2 linked regions of the Cupriavidus necator genome follow. The protein of the gene in region 2 interacts with the protein of the main gene of each other region in a pairwise test. Links are inferred from orthologs where the notes say so. Each region holds a gene or a part of one and is shown on either strand. Other genes may lie near its edges.

Region 1 (5,277 bases), 960 kb from region 2 along the record:
CTTGTTCGCCACATAGGCGCCGATCAGCGGGTGGCCCACCACATACAGGTCGCCGATCGCATCCAGGATCTTGTGGCGCACGAACTCGTCGCCGTAGCGCAGCTCTTCATTGTTGAGCATGCGGTGCTCGTCCAGCACGATCGCGTTGTCCAGGCTGCCGCCGCGCGCCAGGCCCATCTCGCGCAGGGCTTCCACCTCGTGCGCAAAGCCGAAGGTGCGGGCGCGGGCAATCTCGCGCACGTAGCTGGTGTCGGCAAAGTCGATCGAGAAAGTCTGGCCGGTCTTGTCGACCGCCGGGTGGCGGAAGTCGATGGTGAACGACAGCTTGAAGCCGAAGAACGGCTCCAGCCGCGCCAGCTTGTCGCCCTCGCGCACTTCCACCGCTTTCTTGACGCGGATAAAGGTCTTCAGCGCGTTCTGCTCTTCAATGCCGGCCGACTGCAGCAGGAACACGAAGGACGCGGCGCTGCCGTCCATGATCGGGATTTCCTCGGCGTCGACATCGACATAGAGGTTGTCGATGCCCAGGCCCGCACAGGCCGACATCAGGTGCTCGACGGTCGAAACGCGCGCGCCATCCTTCTGCAGCACCGATGCCAGGCGCGTGTCGCCGATGGCCGACGCGGCCACGGGAATCTCGACGGCCTCGGGCAGGTCGACGCGGGTAAAGACGATGCCGGTGTCCGCCGGCGCGGGACGCAGGGTCAACGTGACCTTGCGTCCCGAGTGCAGGCCGATGCCAACGGTCTTTACCAGGGATTTGATGGTGCGCTGTTTGAGCATGACAGCCTCAACTATTATAAAAATCTATCGGGCAGCTTTTATGATTAAGGGATTTTACCACCACCTCAGGGGCGCTGCAGCCGGGTTTTGTTTCCGGCTGTTAACATCCCCTTAACAAGTTGCGTATTATCCACGTTTACCCGGATGACTGTGTCAGCCACGCAACGCCGCCAGCACTGCTTCGGCGCTGCTGACGCGGAATTCGCCCGGTGCCTCGACGTCGAGCCGGGTGACGACGCCGTCGTCGATCACCATCGCGTAGCGCTTGGAGCGCACGCCCATGCCGCGCGCGCCCAGGTCCTGGTCCAGGCCCAGCGCGCGGGTCCACTCGGCGCTGCCGTCGGCCATCATGCGCACCGTGCCGCCAGTCTGCTGTTCACGGCCCCAGGCGCCCATCACGAAGGCGTCGTTGACCGACACGCACCAGACCTCGTCGACGCCGGCCTCGCGCAGCGCCGCGGCGTGCTGCACAAAGCCCGGCACATGCTTGGCCGAGCAGGTCGGCGTAAAAGCGCCGGGCAGGCCGAACACCACGATCTTGCGGCCGCGGACCAGGTCCGCCACCTTGAAGGCATTGGGGCCGAGCGCACAGCCGTTGCCTTCGGTTTCGAAGAATTCCTGCAGCGTGGCGTCGGGGACGCGGGAACCGACAGTGATCATGGGTCGTGGTCCTTCTGGGTTTTCTGAAGAATAGTCCGGATGCCGGGGCGCAGACGCCCGCACTCAGTCAGACGGGCAATCTCAAGATCATAGGCGCCTTGCCCGCATTGCCAAAGCCGGGTCACATCCGGTGACATCCGGCGCGGATCCGATACACCTTGCTACAAAGACCTTGCTACAAAGACGTCCGCGCGGCGCACCTCTTGGGTGCGCCGCGCGGACGCTGATACATCCCGACCGGGAAGGCGGGAAACCAGTCCGGGGAGGCGGCCAGCGGCACGCCAGTCCCGGCGGGATGCGGGTGAAGCTCAGTCCGGCGCAGGCGCGGCGCCGCCAGCAGCCCGGCGGTTCACGTCAGTCCATGCAAGGCACGCGCGGATGGGGAGCGCACGTGCATCGCGACAAGGCGACGCGTTCCGTCAGGCGGCCGGTGGAGGCACCGATGCCGCGCCAGGCAGGGCTCAGTCTGCCTGCTTGCGCAGGAAGGCCGGGATGTCGTACGTATCCACACCCTTTTCCTGCAGCGCCGCCACGTGAGCCGACGCCGACTCACGCGAGCTGCGCCACACTGCCGGCGTATCCAGGTTGCTGTAGTCCGGCGAGCTGTGCGTGGCCGCGGCGGCGGTCATGTTGGCCATCATCTGCACCGGCATGTTGTCCGTGCCGGTCTTGAGCAGGGTCATCGGCTGTTGCTTCTTGGCCGAGCGGCCCAGGCCCGTGGCCACCACCGTCACGCGCAGCGCATCGCTCATCGAGTCATCGTACACCGTACCGAAGATCACGGTCGCATCTTCCGCCGCGTAGCTGCGGATGGTGTTCATGACTTCCTTGGTTTCCGACAGCTTCAGCGAACGGCTGGCGGTGATGTTGACCAGCACGCCGCGCGCGCCGGACAGGTCAACGCCTTCCAGCAGCGGGCTGGCAACGGCCTGCTCGGCTGCCAGGCGGGCGCGGTCCACGCCCGACACGGTGGCCGTCCCCATCATGGCCTTGCCCTGCTCGCCCATCACCGTCTTCACGTCTTCGAAGTCGACGTTCACCAGGCCGTCAACGTTGATGATCTCGGCAATGCCGGCCACCGCGTTGTGCAGCACGTCGTCGGCGCACTGGAAGCACTTGTCCATCTCGGCGTCGTCGCCCATCACTTCGAACAGCTTCTCGTTGAGCACCACGATCAGCGAGTCGACGCTTGATTCCAGCTCGCTGGAACCGTGTTCGGCCACCTTGGCGCGGCGCGCGCCTTCGAAGTCGAACGGCTTGCTGACCACGCCCACGGTCAGGATGCCCATCTCCTTGGCCACTTGCGCGACGATCGGCGCGGCGCCCGTGCCGGTGCCGCCGCCCATGCCGGCAGTGATGAAGACCATGTGCGCGCCGCGCAGGGAGTCGGCGATCTGATCACGGGCCGATTCGGCGCAGTTGCGGCCGACTTCCGGCTTGGCGCCAGCGCCCAGGCCCGTATTGCCAAGTTGCAGCACGCGCGAAGCGCTCGAACGCTTGAGCGCCTGGGCATCGGTGTTCATGCAGATGAATTCGACGCCTTGCACGCCGCGGCTGATCATGTGCTGCACGGCGTTACCGCCCGCACCGCCCACGCCGACCACCTTGATGATGGTGCCGTCCTGCACTTCCGTTTCGATCATGTCAAAGTCCATCACTGCCTCCGAGAAAAATCAGTCCCCAGACGATGCAGCCTCCCCGCCGCAACCCCTGGTTTCTGAACAAGAAACCAATAAAAAGAAAACCAGAAAACTTCCACTCGGCACACAGGCCTGTCCGGTAGACCGCCCTGCCTGCGCGCCGTTGCATCGTCAGCGCGTCAATTTCCGCATTGATCAGAAATTGCCGACAAACCATTCCTTCATGCGGGTCCACACCTGCTTGACCGACCCGCTCTGCACCGCCACCTTGCGTCCGCGCATGCGTTGCACACGGCCTTCCAGCAGCAGGCCCATCACGGTCGCGTAGCGCGGGCTCTTCACCACCTCGTGCAGGTTGCCGCGGTACTCCGGCACACCCACGCGCACGGGCTTGAGGAAGATGTCCTCGCCCAGCTCGACCATGCCCGGCATCATCGCGGTACCACCGGTGATGACCACGCCGGACGACAACAGTTCTTCATAGCCCGACTCGCGCACCACCTGGTGCACCAGCGAGTACAGCTCTTCGATGCGCGGCTCGATCACCGCGGCCAGCGCCTGGCGGCTGAGCGTGCGCGTGCCACGGTCGCCCACGCCCGGCACTTCGATCATGTCGTCCGGGTCGGCGATCGCCTGCTTGGCGATGCCGTACTGGATCTTGATGTCCTCGGCATCTGGCGTCGGCGTGCGCAGCGCCATCGCGATGTCGTTGGTGATCTGGTCGCCGGCGATAGGGATCACGGCCGTATGGCGGATCGCGCCTTCGCTGAAGATGGCGATGTCGGTGGTGCCGCCGCCGATGTCGACCAGCACCACGCCCAGTTCCTTCTCGTCCTCGGTCAGCACCGCCAGGCTCGAAGCCAGCGGCTGCAGGATCAGGTCGTGCACTTCCAGGCCGCAGCGGCGCACGCACTTGACGATGTTCTGCGCGGCGCTGACCGCGCCGGTGACGATATGCACCTTCACTTCCAGGCGGATGCCGCTCATGCCGATGGGCTCGCGCACGTCCTCCTGGCCGTCGATGATGAATTCCTGCGTCAGGATGTGCAGGATCTGCTGGTCGGTCGGGATATTGACCGCCTTGGCGGTCTCGATCACGCGCGCCACATCGGTCTGCGTGACCTCCTTGTCCTTGATCGCCACCATGCCGCTGGAGTTGAAGCTGCGGATGTGGCTGCCGGCAATGCCGGTGAAGACCTCCGAAATCTTGCAGTCGGCCATCAGCTCGGCCTCTTCCAGCGCCTTCTGGATCGACTGCACGGTGGCCTCGATATTGACCACGACCCCTTTCTTCAGACCCTTGGACTCTGACTGGCCCATCCCGATCACCTCGTAGCTGCCGTCGGGGCGCAGTTCTGCGACCACCGCCGCCACCTTCGAGGTGCCGATATCGAGACCGACCAACAGGTCCTTGTATTCCTTGCTCATCGGGTTTTCTCCGCGTTCTTGCTCTTCAGTCGCGTCGGATTGTTGTTGGAAGTACCTGAAACCGCTGCTGCCGCCGGCGCCGGCTTGGCCGCCTTCGCTGCTTTCGCCGCCTTCTCCGCCCTGACCGCCGCTGCGATCTGCGCCTCGGTCAGGAAGCGGGCATTGGCGGCGCGGATGGCAAAGCCGTTGGGATAACGCAAGTCGGCATACTCGATCTGGCTGCCCCATTGCTGGGTGACCTGCGGCCAGGCCGCGACGAAGCGCCGGACCCGCTGGTCCATCGCCACGCGATCCTCATCGTTCTGCTCGCGGCCCAGTTCGACCTCCATGCCGTTGGACAGCTTCGCGCGCCACGCATAGCGGCCAGACAGGGCCACCGCCAGCGGCTCGGCCTTGAGCGGCTTGAACCACTGGCGCATGACCTCGAGCTTCTCGATCACATCGCCCTCGCTGTCCGGCGGCCCGTCCAGCGCCAGCAGCTGTGCGTCTTCTTCCGCCTCGGCGGTGTTGGCGACAAAGACCTCGCCATAGGTATTGATCAGGCGCCCGCTGTCGGGCGTGCCCCAGGTGCCCAGCGCCTCGTGTTCCTCGACCTCGACCGCCAGGCCGTTGGGCCATTCGCGCCGCACGCTGGCGCGCCGCACCCAGGGCACCGACTCGAATGCCTGCCGGGCCGCGTTCAGGTCCAGCGTGAAGAAATTGCCGGTCAGCTTGCCCAGCGCGCTGGCACGCACGCTGGGCGCGTTCACGTGGCGCAGGGCGCCGC
Region 2 (4,916 bases):
CAAGTCGCACCAAAGAAAAACCGGCCATCAGGCCGGTTTTTTCATGCTGCAGGGGAGGTTGCCGTCACTCGCGGCTGCCGCCGAAGATGCCCAGCAGCGCCAGCAGGTTGACGAAGACATTGTACACGTCCAGGTAGATTGCCAGCGTGGCGGTGATGTAGTTGGTCTCGCCGCCGTTTACCACGCGCTGCACATCGAACAGGATGTACGCCGAGAAGATACCGATGGCGATCACCGACACCGTGATCATCAGCGAGGGCAGCTGCAGCCAGATATTGGCGACGCTGGCCAGGATCAGCAGGATCACGCCGACGAACAGGAACTTGCCCAGGCCGGAGAAATCACGCTTGCTGACCGTGGCGATGGTCGCCATTGCGCCGAATACCGCCGCCGTGCCGCCAAAGGCATACATGATCAGCGCCGGCCCGTTGGAGAACTGCAGCGTCACGCCGATCAGCCGCGACAGCATTAGCCCCATGAAGAACGTGAAGGCCAGCAGCAGGACCACGCCCATGCTGCTGTTCTTGGTCTTCTCGATACCGTAGAAGAACCCGAACGCAATGCCCAGGAACAGGATCAGCGACAGGAACGGGTTGCCCGCCATGAAGCTGAAGCCGGTGGCCACGCCGATCCACGCGCCGAGCACGGTGGGGATCATCGAGAGGGCCAGCAGCCAGTAAGTGTTGCGCAAGACCCGGTTGCGAACGACGACGTCAGTGACGGTCGACGCACTGTTGCCGAAACCGTAGGTGTTCAGCTTGTTATCCATGGTGACTCCTGTCTCAAAACGGTGAGGCGCCGGGCTGCGAGGCTTCGGATGCGAAGATTCGTATGGAACCCGGACGGAACCATCGTCAATGTGGCACCTGGGAGGCTAAATTGCAAGGGCGAGGTAACTCATGAGTCACCTATTGCATGCTTTGCGCCGTTCGGTGCCGCTCACATTGGATGTTAGCCGGGGCGGCGTGTTCCTGGCATGACAAGGTTGTAATGTGCTCATTGGCGCACTTTGCGACCGGTTGTGCGGCAAGGGCGGCCCGACACACGCCAGAGCAGGGAAGACCCTCGAAAGGGTCATAGTCTTCGTGCTAGAATCGCACGTTTAATCCATTTGTAACCCCTTCATTTTTCGGAGTTTTTCATGGCGATCGAACGCACCCTGTCGATTATCAAGCCGGATGCCGTGGCCAAGAATGTCATTGGCCAGATCTACGCCCGTTTCGAGGCCGCCGGCCTGAAGATCGTTGCTGCCAAGATGGTGCACCTGTCGCGCGGCGAAGCCGAGCAGTTCTACGCTGTCCACAAGGAGCGTCCGTTCTTCAAGGACCTGGTGGATTTCATGGTTTCCGGCCCGGTCATGATCCAGGCCCTGGAAGGCGAGAACGCCATCGCCAAGAACCGTGACCTGATGGGCGCCACCGACCCTAAGAAGGCCGAGAAGGGCACCATCCGCGCCGATTTTGCCGACAGCATCGACGCCAACGCCGTGCACGGCTCGGACGCCGCTGAAACGGCTGCCGTGGAAGTGTCGTTCTTCTTCCCGGGCATGAACGTCTACAGCCGCTGATTGTCCGGCGCTGCTGCCAGGACTAGACTGACACCGAAGCTGAGTTTGCCGCCATGAACGCTCTCGTCAACCTGCTCGACCTCGACGCGGACGCGCTCACCGCTTATTGCGGCGAGCTCGGCGAGAAGCCGTTCCGTGCGCGGCAACTGCAACGCTGGATCCACCACTACGGTGCCAGCCGCTTCGACGCCATGTCGGATCTCGCCAAGTCGCTGCGCGAAAAGCTCGCGACGCGGGCCGAGATCCGCGCGCCTGCCGCCATTACCGACCACCTGTCGGCCGACGGCACGCGCAAGTGGCTGCTCGACGTGGGCCAGGGCAACGCGGTGGAAACGGTCTACATCCCCGAGGAAACGCGCGGCACGCTGTGCGTTTCCTCGCAGGCAGGGTGCGCCGTCAACTGCCGCTTCTGTTCCACCGGCAAGCAAGGCTTCTCGCGCAACCTCAGCACCGGTGAAATCATCGGCCAGCTGTGGATGGCGGAGTTCGCCATGCGCGAACAACTGGGCCGCGGCCCCAAGGACGACCGCGTTATCTCCAACGTGGTGATGATGGGCATGGGCGAGCCGCTGCTGAACTACGATGCTGTCGTGCCGGCCATGCGCCTGATGCTCGACGACAACGCCTACGGCCTGTCGCGCCGCCGCGTGACGCTGTCCACCTCCGGCGTGGTGCCGATGATGGACCGGCTGTCCAAGGATCTCCCGGTGGCTCTCGCCGTGTCGCTGCACGCGTCCAATGACGCCTTGCGCGACGTGCTGGTGCCGCTGAACAAGAAGTACCCGCTGGCCGAACTGATGGCGGCATGCCGCCGCTACCTGGAATTCGCGCCGCGCGATTTCATTACTTTCGAATACTGCATGCTGGACGGCGTCAACGACGGCGTCGAGCATGCGCGGGAACTGCTGAAGCTTGTGGCCGACGTGCCGTGCAAGTTCAACCTGATCCCGTTCAATCCCTTCCCCGAATCGGGCCTGAAGCGCTCCAACAACGATCAGATCCGGCGCTTTGCGCAGGTGCTGATGGACGCAGGGATCGTGACCACCATCCGCAAGACCCGCGGCGACGATATCGACGCCGCCTGCGGCCAGCTTGCCGGTGAGGTGAAGGACCGCACGCGCCTGGTCGAGCGCGGCAAGTTCGGCAAGATCACGCCACTGGTGCCGGTCGCTGCTTCCGGCCAGCCTCGGGAGGTTCGCCCTGCATGATCCGTCTGATCGCTGCGGCCCTGCTGGGGCTGCTGATGTTGTCCGGCTGCCAGCTGCCGCATGCGCCGGCGCAGGATCCCCAGACCGCTTCCGACCAGACCGATGCAAGGCGCCGTGCCGGCATCCGGCTGCAGCTCGCCACCAACTATCTGGAGGCCGGCCAGAACGCGGTCGCCCTTGACGAGATCAAGCAGGCCATTGCCATCGATCCGGCGCTTGCCGATGCCTACCATGTGCGCGCGCTGATCTACATGAACATGAATGAGCGCACGCTGGCCGACGACAGCTTCCGCACGGCGGTGTCGATGCGTGCCAACGACGGCGACCTGCTCAACAACTACGGCTGGTTCCTGTGCCAGGAAGGGCGCTACGGCGAGGCCGTGCCGATGCTGCAGCGCGCGATGGCGGCGCCGTCAGCAGGCGGCCCCGCCAAGCCGCTGATCAGCCTGGGCGCGTGCGAACTGCGCCAGGGCCACAGCGCCGAAGCGGAAAAGAACCTGAAGGCCGCGCTCGGCTACGACCGCAACAACCCGGTGGCCAACACCAACCTCGCGCTGGTCTTCTACCGGCGCGGCGACTTCGCGCAGGCCCGGCAATATATCCAGCGCGTCAACAACAGCCAATATGTCAATGCGCAATCCCTCTGGCTGGGAGCGCGCATTGCCCACCGTCAGGGCGACAGCCGCACGCAGGATGCGCTTGGGGCGCAACTGCGCAGCCGCTTCCCCGACTCGCGTGAGTTGACCGCCTACGAACAAGGAGCATGGGATGAGTGAGCACGACCGCGCCGCAGGCCAGGCCGTACCGACGCAACAAGTCGGCGGGGGCGCGCACGAAGGAGAACGCGAAGCTGCCGCACGCGAGATCGGCGCAGCGCTGGCGCGCGAGCGCGAGGCGCAGCGCATGTCGGTGGAAGACGTCAGCGCGCGCCTGAAGGTGGCTGCAGGCAAGCTGCGCGCGATCGAGGCCGGCAACCTGCAGGCACTGCCCGACGTGACCTTCGCCAAGGGCGTGATGCGTGCCTATGCGCGCATGCTGCACGTCGACATCGACCCGCTGCTGGCACGCTTCCAGCCGCGCCCGGTGGCGCAGGTGGCGGAAATTGCCCGGCAGCGCGAAGGTGGCATCAATGCGGCCTTCGACGACCGCAACCGCTTCCGCTCGGGCGGCAACGGCGGCCGCTGGGTCTGGCTGGCGCTGGTGGCCGTGCTGGTGGCCGCGGGCGGCTGGTTCGGGCTTGACCATATCCGCGCATGGATCGATGCGCGCAGCAGCGCTGCCGAGACCGTAACGGCTGAAGCGCCTGCCGTGATCCAGAGCACGGAAGCCGGCACCGTGACGGCGGTGCTGCCGCCGGTCATGGCCGCCAGCGATTCGCCGGCGCCGTCTGCCGAAACCGCTCCGGCCAGTGCCGCCGCGGCCCCCGTGGCCGCGCTGGCGCCCGCAGCCGCTTCCGCGCCTGCAGCTGCCGCGGCACCGGCTGCGCCAGCAGGAGAGGGCGAACTGCAGATCCGTTTTGCCGCCGATACCTGGTATGAGATCCGGGACAATAGCGGCAAGATCGTCATGGGCGGTACCGCCAAGGCTGGCCAGACCGTGGCCGGTGGCGGCACGGCCCCATACAAGGTGGTGATCGGCAACGTCAAGGGCGTCGAGTCGCTGACGCGCAATGGCACGCCGGTCGACCTGAAGGCAGCCAACCGCAACAACGTGGCGCGCCTGACGCTGCCCTGACGCGGGCGCGAGGTGCGTCTTTGCAAGGTGGTAACGCTATGAACCAACAGCTCTGTCTCCCGGTCCTGCCCGGTCCGCTGCCGCGCCGCCAGACGCGCCAGGCGCGCGTTGCGTGGGGCGACAATGTGGTGACCATTGGCGGCGGTGCGCCGGTGCGCGTGCAGTCGATGACCAACACGGATACGGTCGACGCCATCGGCACGGCCATCCAGGTCAAGGAACTGGCGCGTGCGGGCTCGGAGATCGTGCGCATCACGGTGAACACGCCCGAGGCCGCCGCCGCGGTGCCGTCGATCCGCGAGCAGCTCGACCGCATGGGCGTGGACGTGCCGCTGGTGGGCGACTTCCACTACAACGGCCACAAGCTGCTGCAGGACTATCCGGCCTGTGCCGAGGCGCTGTCCAAG

What was found.
Region 1: the proteins of rlmN (region 2) and ftsZ interact in binary tests that used the Escherichia coli proteins (3 or more experiments, as listed by UniProt). The link is inferred for Cupriavidus necator from one-to-one orthologs.

What each region holds. Positions count from the first base shown.
Region 1 is NZ_CP066018.1:2,030,740-2,036,016, reverse strand. What follows is about bases 1,002-3,791. They hold ftsZ (cell division protein FtsZ), read right to left. Parts: upstream 3,099-3,791; coding sequence 1,905-3,098; downstream 1,002-1,904. Other genes in these bases: ftsA (cell division protein FtsA), read right to left, coding at 3,279-3,791; I6H87_RS09495 (peroxiredoxin), read right to left, coding at 1,002-1,443. In the rest of the region: lpxC (UDP-3-O-acyl-N-acetylglucosamine deacetylase), read right to left, coding at 1-783; more of I6H87_RS09495, read right to left, coding at 937-1,001; more of ftsA, read right to left, coding at 3,792-4,511; I6H87_RS09480 (cell division protein FtsQ/DivIB), read right to left, coding at 4,508-5,277. UniProt on the Escherichia coli protein: Essential cell division protein that forms a contractile ring structure (Z ring) at the future cell division site. The regulation of the ring assembly controls the timing and the location of cell division.
Region 2 is NZ_CP066018.1:2,991,532-2,996,447, forward strand. Bases 746-3,697 are described here. They hold rlmN (dual-specificity RNA methyltransferase RlmN), read left to right. Parts: upstream 746-1,620; coding sequence 1,621-2,775; downstream 2,776-3,697. Other genes in these bases: I6H87_RS13995 (Bax inhibitor-1/YccA family protein), read right to left, coding at 746-769; ndk (nucleoside-diphosphate kinase), read left to right, coding at 1,142-1,567; pilW (type IV pilus biogenesis/stability protein PilW), read left to right, coding at 2,772-3,551; I6H87_RS14015 (RodZ domain-containing protein), read left to right, coding at 3,544-3,697. Outside these bases: more of I6H87_RS13995, read right to left, coding at 65-745; more of I6H87_RS14015, read left to right, coding at 3,698-4,509; ispG (flavodoxin-dependent (E)-4-hydroxy-3-methylbut-2-enyl-diphosphate synthase), read left to right, coding at 4,548-4,916.